DNA from 3 places in the Peribacillus frigoritolerans genome. Region 1 is predicted to be linked to each of the others. Evidence: riboswitches for the same ligand, from Rfam matches in the RefSeq annotation. Region 1 holds a riboswitch; each other region holds the start of a gene.
The links. A riboswitch is a leader RNA that binds a small molecule or an ion and turns the genes downstream of it on or off. The one in region 1 is predicted to bind cobalamin.
Positions count from the first base shown of each region.

Region 2: linked by a shared signal. The riboswitch ahead of ABOA58_RS11625 ((2Fe-2S) ferredoxin domain-containing protein) and the one ahead of metE (5-methyltetrahydropteroyltriglutamate--homocysteine S-methyltransferase) in region 1 are both predicted to bind cobalamin.
Region 3: linked by a shared signal. The riboswitch ahead of ABOA58_RS21165 (FecCD family ABC transporter permease) and the one ahead of metE (5-methyltetrahydropteroyltriglutamate--homocysteine S-methyltransferase) in region 1 are both predicted to bind cobalamin.

Region 1 covers NZ_CP158190.1:4,769,936-4,774,147, forward strand. Annotated here, with positions in the region: gene ABOA58_RS23530 (aminopeptidase) at 1-695, opposite strand, end outside; gene bcp (thioredoxin-dependent thiol peroxidase) at 707-1,177, opposite strand; gene ABOA58_RS23540 (potassium channel family protein) at 1,240-1,659, opposite strand; cobalamin riboswitch at 1,899-2,091, shown strand; gene metE (5-methyltetrahydropteroyltriglutamate--homocysteine S-methyltransferase) at 2,238-4,212, shown strand, end outside.
Region 2 covers NZ_CP158190.1:2,369,633-2,373,844, reverse strand. Annotated here, with positions in the region: gene cobJ (precorrin-3B C(17)-methyltransferase) at 1-1,292, opposite strand, end outside; gene ABOA58_RS11625 ((2Fe-2S) ferredoxin domain-containing protein) at 1,307-1,675, opposite strand; cobalamin riboswitch at 1,828-2,017, opposite strand; cobalamin riboswitch at 2,221-2,410, shown strand; gene ABOA58_RS11620 (hypothetical protein) at 2,394-2,552, shown strand; gene ABOA58_RS11615 (energy-coupling factor ABC transporter permease) at 2,586-3,329, shown strand; gene ABOA58_RS11610 (energy-coupling factor ABC transporter substrate-binding protein) at 3,331-3,642, shown strand; gene cbiQ (cobalt ECF transporter T component CbiQ) at 3,629-4,212, shown strand, end outside.
Region 3 covers NZ_CP158190.1:4,319,983-4,324,194, reverse strand. Annotated here, with positions in the region: gene ABOA58_RS21180 (DUF4179 domain-containing protein) at 1-59, opposite strand, end outside; gene ABOA58_RS21175 (sigma-70 family RNA polymerase sigma factor) at 56-622, opposite strand; gene ABOA58_RS21170 (GNAT family N-acetyltransferase) at 913-1,422, shown strand; cobalamin riboswitch at 1,530-1,716, shown strand; gene ABOA58_RS21165 (FecCD family ABC transporter permease) at 1,909-2,982, shown strand; gene ABOA58_RS21160 (heme ABC transporter ATP-binding protein) at 2,979-3,746, shown strand; gene ABOA58_RS21155 (ABC transporter substrate-binding protein) at 3,776-4,212, shown strand, end outside.

The sequences.
Region 1 (4,212 bases):
TTGAAGGATATCCTTCCATTGAGACTATCTTTTATGGGTGCCGTAAACACTTCCCCATCCGGTAAATTCTTTTTTCCGGCACATATGACGGCCGGCATACCTTTGATGGAGAAGGTCAAATCCGTTCCTGGCGAGACGATCCTGACATTGTCAGTTCGTTCCATCAATTGTTTTAACGGTTTCAAGGCCGTCTCCATTTTCCCGTAATCCATGTTGCATACATTCAAAAGAAAATCTTCGTACCTGTCGAAGGTCATGCCGGCTTTTTGCGCTAATGCGTTGGTGGGATAATTAAGCAAGACCCAACGTCGGTTGTTTACATAGAAAAGAGTGGGGGAATTCATAGCCTCCCCTTGAAGACGGTGCCTCTCGATGGGAACATCGGTCATTCCCACATCGTTTTCCTCCCCGGTGATGATGATGACCGCATCGATATCCTTATATTTCTTCAAGGCCCATTGCGAAGAGGTGTCAAGTTGTTCCTTTACATTCCCTTGTAACAGGTGGCGGCTTATTTCATCGTCTTCGAGTTCTACATATGGGTAAGCACCCACTCTATAAATTTCATCAATCAGCTCTTTCAATAATGGTTTCGTGTTGATATGGCCCCGTATGAGGATTCTCTCTTTTGGCTGTAATTGTATCGAATGATGAATCAGCCTGGCTGCAAGCTTCGTTATTCGCTCATCCTTCATCTGCCTGTCCCTTATTTTTCGAGGTCACGAAGAGTTTCAAGAGCTTCTTCGACGTGGCCTTTGACTTTTACTTTACGCCATTCTTTGACTACCTTACCAGACTTATCAATCAGGAAAGTTGAACGTTCAATGCCCATATACTCCTTGCCGAAGTTCTTTTTCAATTGCCACACATCAAATGATTCAGCCGCTTCATGATTTTCATCAGCCAGCAGCAGAAAAGGCAATCCATGTTTTTCGATGAATTTTTCATGACGTGCAGCTGGGTCTGGGCTGATTCCAATGATGACAGCGTTCATTTCCTCAAATTGCTCATTATGGTCCCGGAAATCACAGGCCTCCGTCGTGCAGCCTGGCGTCATGTCTTTTGGATAAAAATATAAAACAATATATTTCCCCTTAAAATCCGATAGGGACACCATTTCACCATTGTTTGCAGGGAGCTTGAAATCAGGTGCTTTTTCTCCAATTTTAACTGTCATATTGAACCCTCCATTTCTTTCATTATGGTAAGAGTACCCAATAATCGAAAGAAACACAACTTTCATTTATCCTTCCTATCTTTGTGCTCCAAATCAATCACCGTCCGGATCACGAACGCTGCCGGCAGTGTATAACCGATGAAAGCCTGAATCGTAGCTATCATCCTCCCCATGCCAATCGGGGCTATATCTCCATACCCTACAGAAAACATCGTCATCGCACTAAAATAAAAAGAAGTCTTCAACTGTTCATAGAAAGTGCCATCCAATCGATTGCCCATATCAAGAATCACCGAATGATTCTGAAGTTCGTATAATAAATAAATCAGTGCAAATCCAACTAATATCGTCGCATATAAATTGCCTAGCCACAGCATATCCTCCAGAGAAAACTTCTTTCCTCCCGACTCAACAAGAAATAACGTACGAATGCTCATCACCATGCAAAAAATGATTCCTGCAATCAAGATGTAGAAAGTCATCCCCCACGCCCCATTTCAAAACGCCACTTCCTCTATACATACTCCCTGTCCAAACAATATATTCTTTTTTAGGAACAGACCCTTATCACCTACACACCTAATAGCCGCATACTTTTCCTGAATCTTTTTTTCATGTTGACCCTTTTGGTCGGATATGTTAAGATTGTCTAAATTTTTATAATAGTTTTTATTTTATAAATTTTTAGCCTGCAAACAGTTATCAAGGCAGGTTTTGTCAAATTTCATATGTGGAAATAGGTTCCTAATTTTAAATTAGGATTAAAAGGGAAGTCCGGTGTAATTCCGGCACGGTCCCGCCACTGTAATGGGAGTGTTAGCGCCATCCAATATGCCACTGATCAACAGATCGGGAAGGCCCGTCGCTAATGTTAATCCCTAAGTCAGGAGACCTGCCTATTTCGACAACACTGTTTTAACCTACGGGAGATAGGGAGGTGTTAGGGACCTTATAATTTTAAGGGGCATTTTGCATGCCTCTTTATTTTAAGCATTTCTAACCATCTCTTTTGACGGTTAGGAATGCTTTTTTTATTGCTCAATTAAATGAATATAGGAGGATGGGAATATTGAAAAGCAGTAGTTTGGGTTACCCTCGAATCGGGGAAAATCGTGAATGGAAACGTACATTGGAGTCTTACTGGTCCGGTAAAATCGATGAAGCAGAATTTACGGCACAGCTAAAAGCCATCCGTTTAGGCAACTTACAAAAACAGAAGAAGCGAGGCATTGATATTATTCCTGTCAACGACTTCACTTGCTATGATCAAATGCTCGATATGTCCGTCATGTTCGGTCTTGTTCCTGAACGTTATTCAGCCTATGAAAGCGGAAGCGTCCCCCTTTCCGTTTATTATTCAATGGCTCGCGGAAACAATGATGAAGTAGCTTCCGAAATGACGAAATGGTTCAATACGAACTATCACTATATTGTCCCTGAATTAAAGGTGCCACAGCTGACGTTAACAGAAAACAAACCACTTGCAGCATATCGGGAAGCCAAGGAAAACCTAGGGATTGAAACGAAGCCCGTATTGATCGGTCCTTATACTTTCATCTCCCTTTCCAAAGGCTTCAAAAAACAAGATATCCCTGGCATCATCCTGAGCCTGCTTCCCCTATACACGCAAATCCTGCGGGAGTTGGAGCAAGAAGGCGTGAAGTGGGTTCAAATGGACGAACCTTCACTTGTTTCATCGATTTCCAAAGAAGATATGCAAACTGTTACTTACCTCTATGAAAAACTGAATGAAGCAGCACCAAACCTGAACATCATGCTACAAACATACTTTGATGCCGTGGAACATTACCAAGAAGTCATCGAATTACAAGTCCAAGGAATTGGTCTTGATTTTGTACATGACAAAGGAAGGAATCTAAGCAACCTGGAAGCATTCGGCTTCCCGAAGGACAAAGTGCTTGCTGCAGGTGTGATTGACGGAAAAAACATTTGGCTTTCTGATTTATCGAAAAAAATCCAATTGATCGAGACTCTTAAGACAATTGTAGCCGAAGACCAAATCTGGCTTCAGCCCTCTTGTTCCCTGCTTCATGTCCCGGTGACAGTTCGTAATGAAACCGCCCTTTCAAAAGAAGCGAAAGAGGCACTCGCTTTCGCTGATGAGAAACTTGAGGAAATCACACTCTTGGTCAAAGGGAATAATCAAGGCTTTGAAGCAATTGCCGAAAAAGTCGATGCCAATAAATTCACGCTTCAAACGTTAGCAAGTTCAAATGCCCGGAATCACGGAACTGTACAAGCCAATGTCGAAAAGGTTAAAACCAGGACCGCAGCCCGACAGCTTCCATTTAAAGAACGTTACCAAAAACAACAGGAATTTTTCAAATTGCCTTTTCTCCCTTCGACTACGATCGGCAGCTTTCCGCAAACATTTGAAGTTAAACAAGCACGCGGGAAATTCAAAAGAGGAGAATGGACCGCTTCGCAATATGAAATATTCGTTAACGAAGAAATTGGCAGATGGATTGAAATCCAAGAAGAAATCGGTTTGGATGTCCTTGTTCACGGGGAATTCGAACGGACGGATATGGTTGAATACTTCGGCCATAAGTTAGGCGGATTCGTCTTTTTAGAAAAGGGTTGGGTACAATCCTATGGATCCCGCTGTGTGAAACCACCAGTCATCTACGGCGACATCCATTTCATCGAACCGATGACAGTCAGGGAAAGTGTATATGCACAATCACTGACGAAGAAGACGGTAAAGGGAATGCTTACAGGTCCTGTTACGATTTTGAACTGGTCATTTGTCCGTGATGATATTTCCAGGGAGAATGTTTGCTATCAGCTGGCGCTCGCTTTGGAAAAAGAAGTCATTGCATTGGAATCCGCTGGAATCAAAATGATTCAGGTTGATGAGCCTGCACTTAGAGAAGGTCTGCCATTGAAAAGAAGCGATCGCGACGAGTATTTGAACTGGGCTGTGAATTCGTTCTTGATATCCACATCAAGCGTGGAGGATACAACCCAAATTCATACGCATATGTGCTATTGCGACTTCAACAGTTTCATGG
Region 2 (4,212 bases), 2.4 Mb from region 1:
ATTCCGCCAAGCACCCGGTGTATTTCATCCGCATAAGGAATGGATTCCGCTTTTTCACCATCACAGAAATCACAGGCTTTTAATGTCAGTACATCTCCAATCGGCGACAAAAGAAAGTTTGCTGATTGCAATTTCCCCGTAATGACTTCCGGCTCCGTTGTCGGAATCTTTAAGACGATTTTATGATTTGGCGTGTATTCCATCGTTCCCTTTTCCCCGACAACTTCCGCAAGTGTCATCATTTGTTTGGGAGTGAATTGTTTATTCGCCACACCTGGACTAACCGCAAGTTCGAATACCGACTCCATTTTTTGCTGAACAATCGGCTGAATGGATTGCTTAACGGTTTGACCCTTGACTCTTGACAGGGCCTCCATTGCCATTTCAAAGGAAGCTGGCTTCTTTTCTGGTGCTTTTGTAAGTAATCCAACTCCTCCAGCGGACTCGGTTAAGGCTTCTTGATCTAATGCCCACGGTTCCGCTTCTTTTTGCAGTCGCTGATGCGGCTTCAATGTTTGCTTTTCCGAATTCAAAGTATATTTTCTCTGATAGCCTCTTGGTGTGATGATTTTGTCATCATATAAAAAGGTGGATGAATTACCGATAATGACGGTGGTCAACATTCCAATATCGTGATTCAACATATCCTGCAAATTGGTTATAACAACATCCTGCCTATCGCGATAAGCACTTTTCACCAACCCGACAGGTGTATCCGGCGAGCGGTAGCGAAGGAGAATTTTCTGAGTTTCAACAATTTGCCGGGTCCGCCTGCCGCTTCGCGGATTATAAAGTGCAATGACAAAGTCTGCCATTGCAGCTGCTTCAACCCTTTTAGCGATCAGTTCCCAAGGAGTTAAATGATCACTGAGGCTGATCGTACACGAATCGTGCATGACTGGTGCCCCAAGTAAAGACGCACATGAGTTGATTGCAGAAATGCCAGGAATGACTTCAATGCCCACTCCAGTTTCTTCTTTCCAGCCTTTTTCAATCAATACTTCATAAACCAACCCTGCCATCCCGTAAACTCCGGCATCCCCACTGGAAATCACCGCCACTTTCTTTCCCAGCTCCGCTTGTTTCACTGCTTCCTGTGCACGTGATACCTCTTCAGTCATCCCCGTACTAATGATCGTTTGATTTGTAAGCAGTCCCTGAATGAGTTCAACATAAGTTTTATAACCAATGATGTAGTCACTTTCTTGAAGGGCTTCGACGGCACGTTTGGTAATGTGTTCAAAATTCCCGGGCCCAAAGCCCACGACGAATAATTTACCGTTTGTACTCATTAAGACATCTCCTTTTACGCTTTGTTCTTTGAAATACCCGTATGAGCAGGAAAATCTGGATTAGGGGTCATTTCGCCATCATTGAATTTATAGATCATCTGTGGAACAAACTCACCCTCATCGATATTACTGACGATCTGCCGACCGAAATCAGGCGTTTCCACTCGATACCAGTTTCCTTGGGGATAGGCAATCACAACGCAGGCATCCTTACATCTTCCGTTACAGCGTGTCCTGGTTGTATGGATTTTCAGATCCAGTCCTTTTAAAGCAATTTCATCGCGAATCGCTTGGGTTACTTCTTCCCCGCCCTTTTTCATGCAGCTGCTCCCATTACAAATCAACAGATGCGTATTTGTACCCGTCAAATTCCAAGTAGTCATCTTCTTCCTCCTGAGTTCAGGGAAAAGGCAAAATAAAAAACCTTAACATTAGAGTCAAGGTTTTAAAAAAACTATATGAATGGGGAGCCTAAGGCAAGCATGCCAAATCCTCCCAAAATCGTCATAGTCCTTCTACCTTTCCCTCCGAAAAGTATCATGCAATTTTAAAAGCAGGTTTCCTGGCTTACGCTTCATTTTACTTTGTCCCTTCCCGGCATCAGGCCAGTGGCTATCGACAATTTCATCAGCGTTTACAGTAGCGGGGGCTGCATCGGATTTTCACCGATTTCCCTATTATCCCTTGCTTATTCACACAAGGGCACTTTTAAAATGAAATATTTGGTTTTATTATACATTTCTAACTAACTTAATCTATCATATAACAACTTTATCAAAATTCAATAGTTTATTCCGACTGTTTAGAAAAGTTTAATAGTGTAAAACCAGTTACAATCCTTTCCTCGCAACAAACTTCGTCCCGAAAAAAAAAAGATAGTGTAGCTGGAATAATTTCTTTATGGTAAACTATACGAGAATTTTCAAAATAATTACATAAGTTTCATGGTGTTGAATTTCTCGGAATTCAGCTTAAAAGGGAAGCCGGTGAAAATCCGGAGCGGTCCCGCCACTGTAAAGGGAAGTTCCATTACTTTAATCCACTGTCAAATGAGATGGGAAGGATGTAATGGGATGATGAACCAAAGCCAGGAGACCTGCCATGAAGCGTGAAACTGTTTCAGCCTACGAGGATGGGCGTGCGGATCAGGCAGAATGGCCCATGGTTGGTTCATGCTGCACAATTCCTGTTCATTACGCACTTCTTTCCTTTGAGAGAAGTGCTTTTTATTTTGGGCGCCGCTTTTCTTCTCAAGATTGATCAGAAAAATTAAAAGTGTTGAAAGGAGAAAGAATGAAAAGAACCAATTGGAAAATTATTTATTTTGTCATTTTACTGCTTTTTGTTCCAAAACGGGCATTGGCCATGCATATCATGGAGGGCTTTTTACCCATAGAATGGGCTATATTCTGGTGGGCCTTGACGCTTCCATTTTTAATCTTGGGTTACCGGTCCATTAGGTCCAAAGTAAGGGAAAACCCAGAAACAAAAATGATACTTGGCCTATCGGGCGCATTTGTATTTATTTTATCGGCCTTAAAAATCCCTTCCGTTACCGGAAGTTCTTCGCACCCTACCGGAGTTGGTTTGGGTTCCATATTATTCGGACCATTGGCCATGAGTGTCGTTGGCTCCATCGTTCTGTTATTTCAAGCTGTATTACTGGCTCACGGAGGATTGACGACATTAGGAGCCAATGCATTTTCCATGGCCGTTTGCGGACCGTTCATTGCTTACTTTGTCTTCAAGGGTGCAACTAAATTGGGGTGGTCTTTTTCACTTGCCGTTTTCTTGGCAGCTGCTTTTGGAGATTTAGGAACCTATGTGGTCACTTCCGTTCAACTTGCTCTTGCGTTTCCATCCGAGGTAGGAGGATTCATGGCCTCTTTCAGTAAATTTGCAGGGATTTTTGCCCTGACCCAAATTCCCTTGGCAATCAGTGAGGGGTTATTGACAGTCGTCGTGATGAATTTCTTGAAAAAATACAATCTAGGTGAATTGAAATTGCTGCGAGTTTTATCCAAGGAGGCCCGTTAATATGAAAAAAAGTCTACTGCTGCTTTTCCTGGTTGTCATTCTTGCAACCATACCGTTAATCACCCAACAAGGAACGGAATTTGGCGGTGCCGACGGCGAAGCTGAGGAAGCCATCACTAAGATCCATCCGGAATACAAGCCATGGTTCAACAGTATTTGGGAGCCGCCAGGTGCAGAAACCGAAAGCTTATTATTTGCGCTTCAAGCTGCAATCGGAGCCGGTTTCATTGGATACTTCATTGGCGTGATGAGACAAAGGAATAAGCAAACCAAACAAGAATTGGCAGAAAAATCGAAGCATGTTACTCATTGATAAATATGCCTATTTCAATGGGCTAAAGGATGTACATCCGTTGGAAAAGATGGTTTTTGCACTTTCCCTTTTGCTGTTTTCGTTAACGGTAAGGGATATGGCCGTTTCGCTCATCACTTTTACGGTGATGAGCGCTTTAATCATTTTTGCGGCAAAAATCCCGCTTTCCTATTATCTTAAATTACTTCTATTGCCAGGATTTTTTATACTATCTGGAACAATTACCATCCTTTTTTCTTTCACAAGTAAATTTACATCGATATCGAATATATGGTGGTCCTGGAAGGTCGGGAACTGGCAAATATTCATAAGCGATGACAGCGTCGGTACAGTGGCCAATTTGATCACTGTCGTATTGGGCAGCATCAGCTGTTTATATTTCCTTACCTTAACTACACCCATTACCGTCATCCTATCCGTGCTGCGAAAATTTAAAGTGCCTTCCTTATTGATCGATTTAATAGAATTGACCTATCGCTTCATCTTTATTTTTTTAGATACAGCTTTGGCCATTCACCAAGCACAAGCTTCACGGTTGGGGTATGTTTCATTAAGGAAAGGCATACGTTC
Region 3 (4,212 bases), 450 kb from region 1:
TCCTTAAATTCAGTTTCGTCTATGTCTATATCATTTAATAATTCATAAATATCCTTCATACGACACTGCCTCCTAACTTAAGATTCGTAGCTTTTTGACTTAGCTTCTTTTTTCCCCTATAAATTCGATTATCTATTGATGCTTTGGTCAACCCGAGTTTTATCGAGATATCCTCATTTTTTAAACCAAGAAAGTACTTCATGATAAAAATATCCCGATCTACAGGTTCTAAAAGGTCAATTAACTGAAGCAGTTCTTTTCTGTCTTCCAGTATAATCAGTTCGTCTTCTGCAGATTTTTCTGGATCTACTTCTGTGTAACCTGATGTAAGCTCCATTTTCTTCATGGCTTTTCGGTAATAATCAATCGCTTTAAACTTAGCGATCGCACAAATCCATTTTCTGAAATCAGTTGTATCCCCATGGAACTTTATTGAATTGTTCCAGATTGAAAGAAAAATATCATTGATGCATTCTTCCATGACACCGTCGTTCCTAAGAGGAGAGAGAACCTTATATGTTACCCCCTTGATTAGTGGCAAATAGGTATCCACTATAAATTCCAATGCGTCTTCTTCTTGGCGTTGCAACCGCTCGATAAAATTTTTATTCGTAGACTTCATGACATGATTCCCCTTGTTTTTTGTAAAAGCTTTTACACTTTATACAACGTATATAAAAATATTTATTCTCAACTTTTTTGGGGTTTTTATAGAAATTAGTAGATACGATGGTTCCATTAAAATTTGGAATGATATGGTATAGAGGGTATCAAATTTTGTCAGTATGCGACAGTGTTATCCATATAAACGGTTTTCAATATATATTTATCAGGGAGGATAAGCCCTTGGTTTTCTTGAATGATATATCAGGCCGCATATGCTTAGCGTTTTTTTGAAAGGATGAAAGAATGATGGATATATACATTGAAAGGCTTAATGAACGGGATGCACAAGCGTTATTTGCATTTGAATGCAATAATAGAAGGTTTTTCGAGCAAACAGTTCCAAGCCGGGGAGATGATTATTATAGCTCTGGAACGTTTGGAATCAGGCATAAGGAATTATTAAAAGAGCAAGAAGATGCTATCTCCTCTTTTTATTTGATTAAGGATGGTTCAGGCATAATCGTCGGCAGGATTAATCTTGTGGATATCGACCCTATTAAGGGGACGGCTCATGTCGGTTATAGAATCGGTGAAGCGTTTACGCAAAAAGGGATTGCGAACGAAGCTTTAAAGCTTTTGGTCAATCTGGCGCCGGAATTAAATGTGACTCAAATACATGCCAAAACGACAAGCGACAATATCGCTTCCCAAAAGGTTTTAGTGAAAAACGGTTTTGAACGGATTTCGATTAATGAGGAAATTAGTGCGGATACTGGTCAAAAGCTAACTTTCTACCATTATAGAAAGAATCTATAAATCCATATTCCTCTATTAATAGACCGCATTCCCATTTTTTTAATTGTGAAAAGATGGGGAGTATACTATACTAACGTTGTATTTAATGTTTGGAAAATTTTGCGAAGTTCATATATTTGCCGCTGGGTGCCTTTGTGTGAACAAAGGGTAACAGGGAATCGGGTGCAAATCCCGAGTGGTCGCGCCACTGTAACCAAGGAGTTTTCTTTCAGGATGTCACTTGACTCAGTCAGGGAAGACGAAAGGAAATGTTGATTTGGAAGCCAGGAGACCTACCCAGTGAGCATCACCAATTTTTCCTTCGCTGAGAGGAGAGGTGTTCGAGAGTAAGAAAAGGCGGACTTAGGTCCTTCCGTATTTTTTGGCCTATACTCGTAACTCCATTCTTTGTTAAAAGGATTGGGGTTTTTTTGTGTGTTTTTTTGAAGGAGGATATCATCATTGGAAGAGTCATTGGTTAGAAGCTCATTGAAAGAGAATGAGGATATGCTTGACCATTTTGAGAGAAATGCCAAGCGCAGGTTTCGTTTCCTGATATTTTTCTTGCTGTGCATTCTTTTATTATCGATTACATTCGCTGTTACCCTTGGGCCAGTTAAGATGTCAGCAATAACGGTTTGGAAGATCGCCTTAGGGCATCTTCCTTTTATCGGTGATTCTCTGGAGGTGAATTGGAGTATCGCACAAGAGCGGATCATTTGGGATATCCGTCTGCCCCGTGTATTGCTCGGTGCGGTGGTAGGTGCGGGATTATCCGTAGTGGGTGTCGTCATCCAGGCCTTGGTGCGCAATTCACTTGCAGATCCGTATATCCTGGGCATTTCATCTGGTTCTTCTGTTGCGGCAACCCTTGTCATTCTTTTTGGGGCGCTGCCTATATTCGGACAATATGCGTTATCATTCGGTGCATTCCTGGGGGCCATGGCTGCGATGCTTTCCGTTTATTTATTGGCTCAAGTGGGAGGGAGAATTCAAACGACAAGGCTGTTATTGGCGGGTGTAGCCATATCGATGATCATGTCTGCCGTCACTAATTTCATTGTCACTCTTGCACCAAAAGATTCCGGCATCCGTGAAGCGATGTTTTGGATGATGGGCAGCTTAGCGGGTGCAAAATGGGAATACATACCGATTCCAGCGGTTGTGGTGCTTGTGGTTTCATTGTTCCTTATCGTACAATCCCGCTCCCTTAATATCTTATTGATGGGCGAAGAAGTCGCCGCGACGCTCGGAGTCAATATGGAAGCCTTCCGTAAAGTTCTGATCATCATTACGTCCCTTGTTACGGGGACAGTTGTGGCTGTAAGCGGTTCGATTGGGTTCATCGGTCTGGTAGTACCACATTTAGCCCGGCTATTGGCCGGGACAGACCATAAACGTGTTCTTTCATGCAGCATATTGATTGGCATGATCCTCGTCATTTGGTCAGATGTATGTGCCCGGCTGGTCCTGGCACCTCAAGAACTTCCGATTGGCGTTGTCACCGCACTTTGCGGAGGGCCATTCTTCATTTGGCTTTTGCGGCGAAGTTCATATTCATTTGGAGGTGGGGGCAAGTGAGATTAGCTATTGAAGAAGTATCCTATTCAATTCTGGACACTCCTATCATTGAGGAAATAACCCTTCATATAAAAACTGGGCAGTTCGTTGGGCTGATCGGCCCGAATGGGAGCGGGAAATCCACACTATTAAAAAATGCTTCCCGGATTTTGGAGCCGCATACGGGATCTGTTCACCTCGACGGCCGTGACCTTTACCGGCTTTCACAGAAACAAACAGCCCGGGAAATGGCGGTTGTCAGTCAGGAAACATCCCTGACCTTTGACTTTAGTGTACAAGAGATGGTTTGGATGGGAAGGCATCCTCATAAGCGGTTATTTCAGGGAGATACGGAGAAAGATAGACGAATCGTCAATCATGCATTAGCTCGCGTCGAAATGAGTGGATTTGAAGACAGGAGTTTCATGAGTTTGTCGGGTGGTGAGAAACAACGTGTCCTCATAGCACGCGCCCTAGCCCAGGAAGCGAACATCATCATCCTGGATGAACCAACGAATCATTTAGACATCCGGCATCAGCTCCAATTGCTGGACCTTGTTAAAAAGCTGGACGTTACCGTCTTGACGGCCCTGCATGATATAAATTTGGCAGCCATGTATTGTGATCATATATATGTCATCCAAAATGGCAAAGTGATCACATCCGGAACACCAGAAGCTGTATTGACGACAAAAATGATAAGGAAGGTGTTCGGGGTGGAAACGGAAATCGGCATACACCCCATCACGCAAAAGACGCATATCACCTTTTTAGCACATATATAAAAAAAACAATAGATATGAGGGGAAAATATATGACTGGTTACCGAAAGATTTTGTTAAGCATCAGTTTTTTTTTGGCAATGATGATATTGGGCGCTTGCAATAACTCCGAGGAAGCTTCAAAGGACGGAGGTAAACAGAGTGAAAAAAGTGGAAAAGAAACGGTGGTCATCAAGAATCTGGATCATGAATTCACCTATGCAGAGGCCCCAAAACGTGCGGTTTCGCTAAATCAGCATGCGACGGAAATCATGCTTGCATTGGGGTTGCAGGATTCAATGGCAGGTACGGCTTATTTGGATGACGAAATTTTGCCAAAGTATAAAGATGCCTATGAAACGGTGCCTGTGCTTTCCAAGGAATACCCTTCAAAAGAAGTTTTCTTTGAAGCAGAGCCGGATTTTGCATATGCTGGCTGGAAAAGCGCCTTTACGGAACAAACATTAGGAACCGTCCAAGAGCTGAAAGA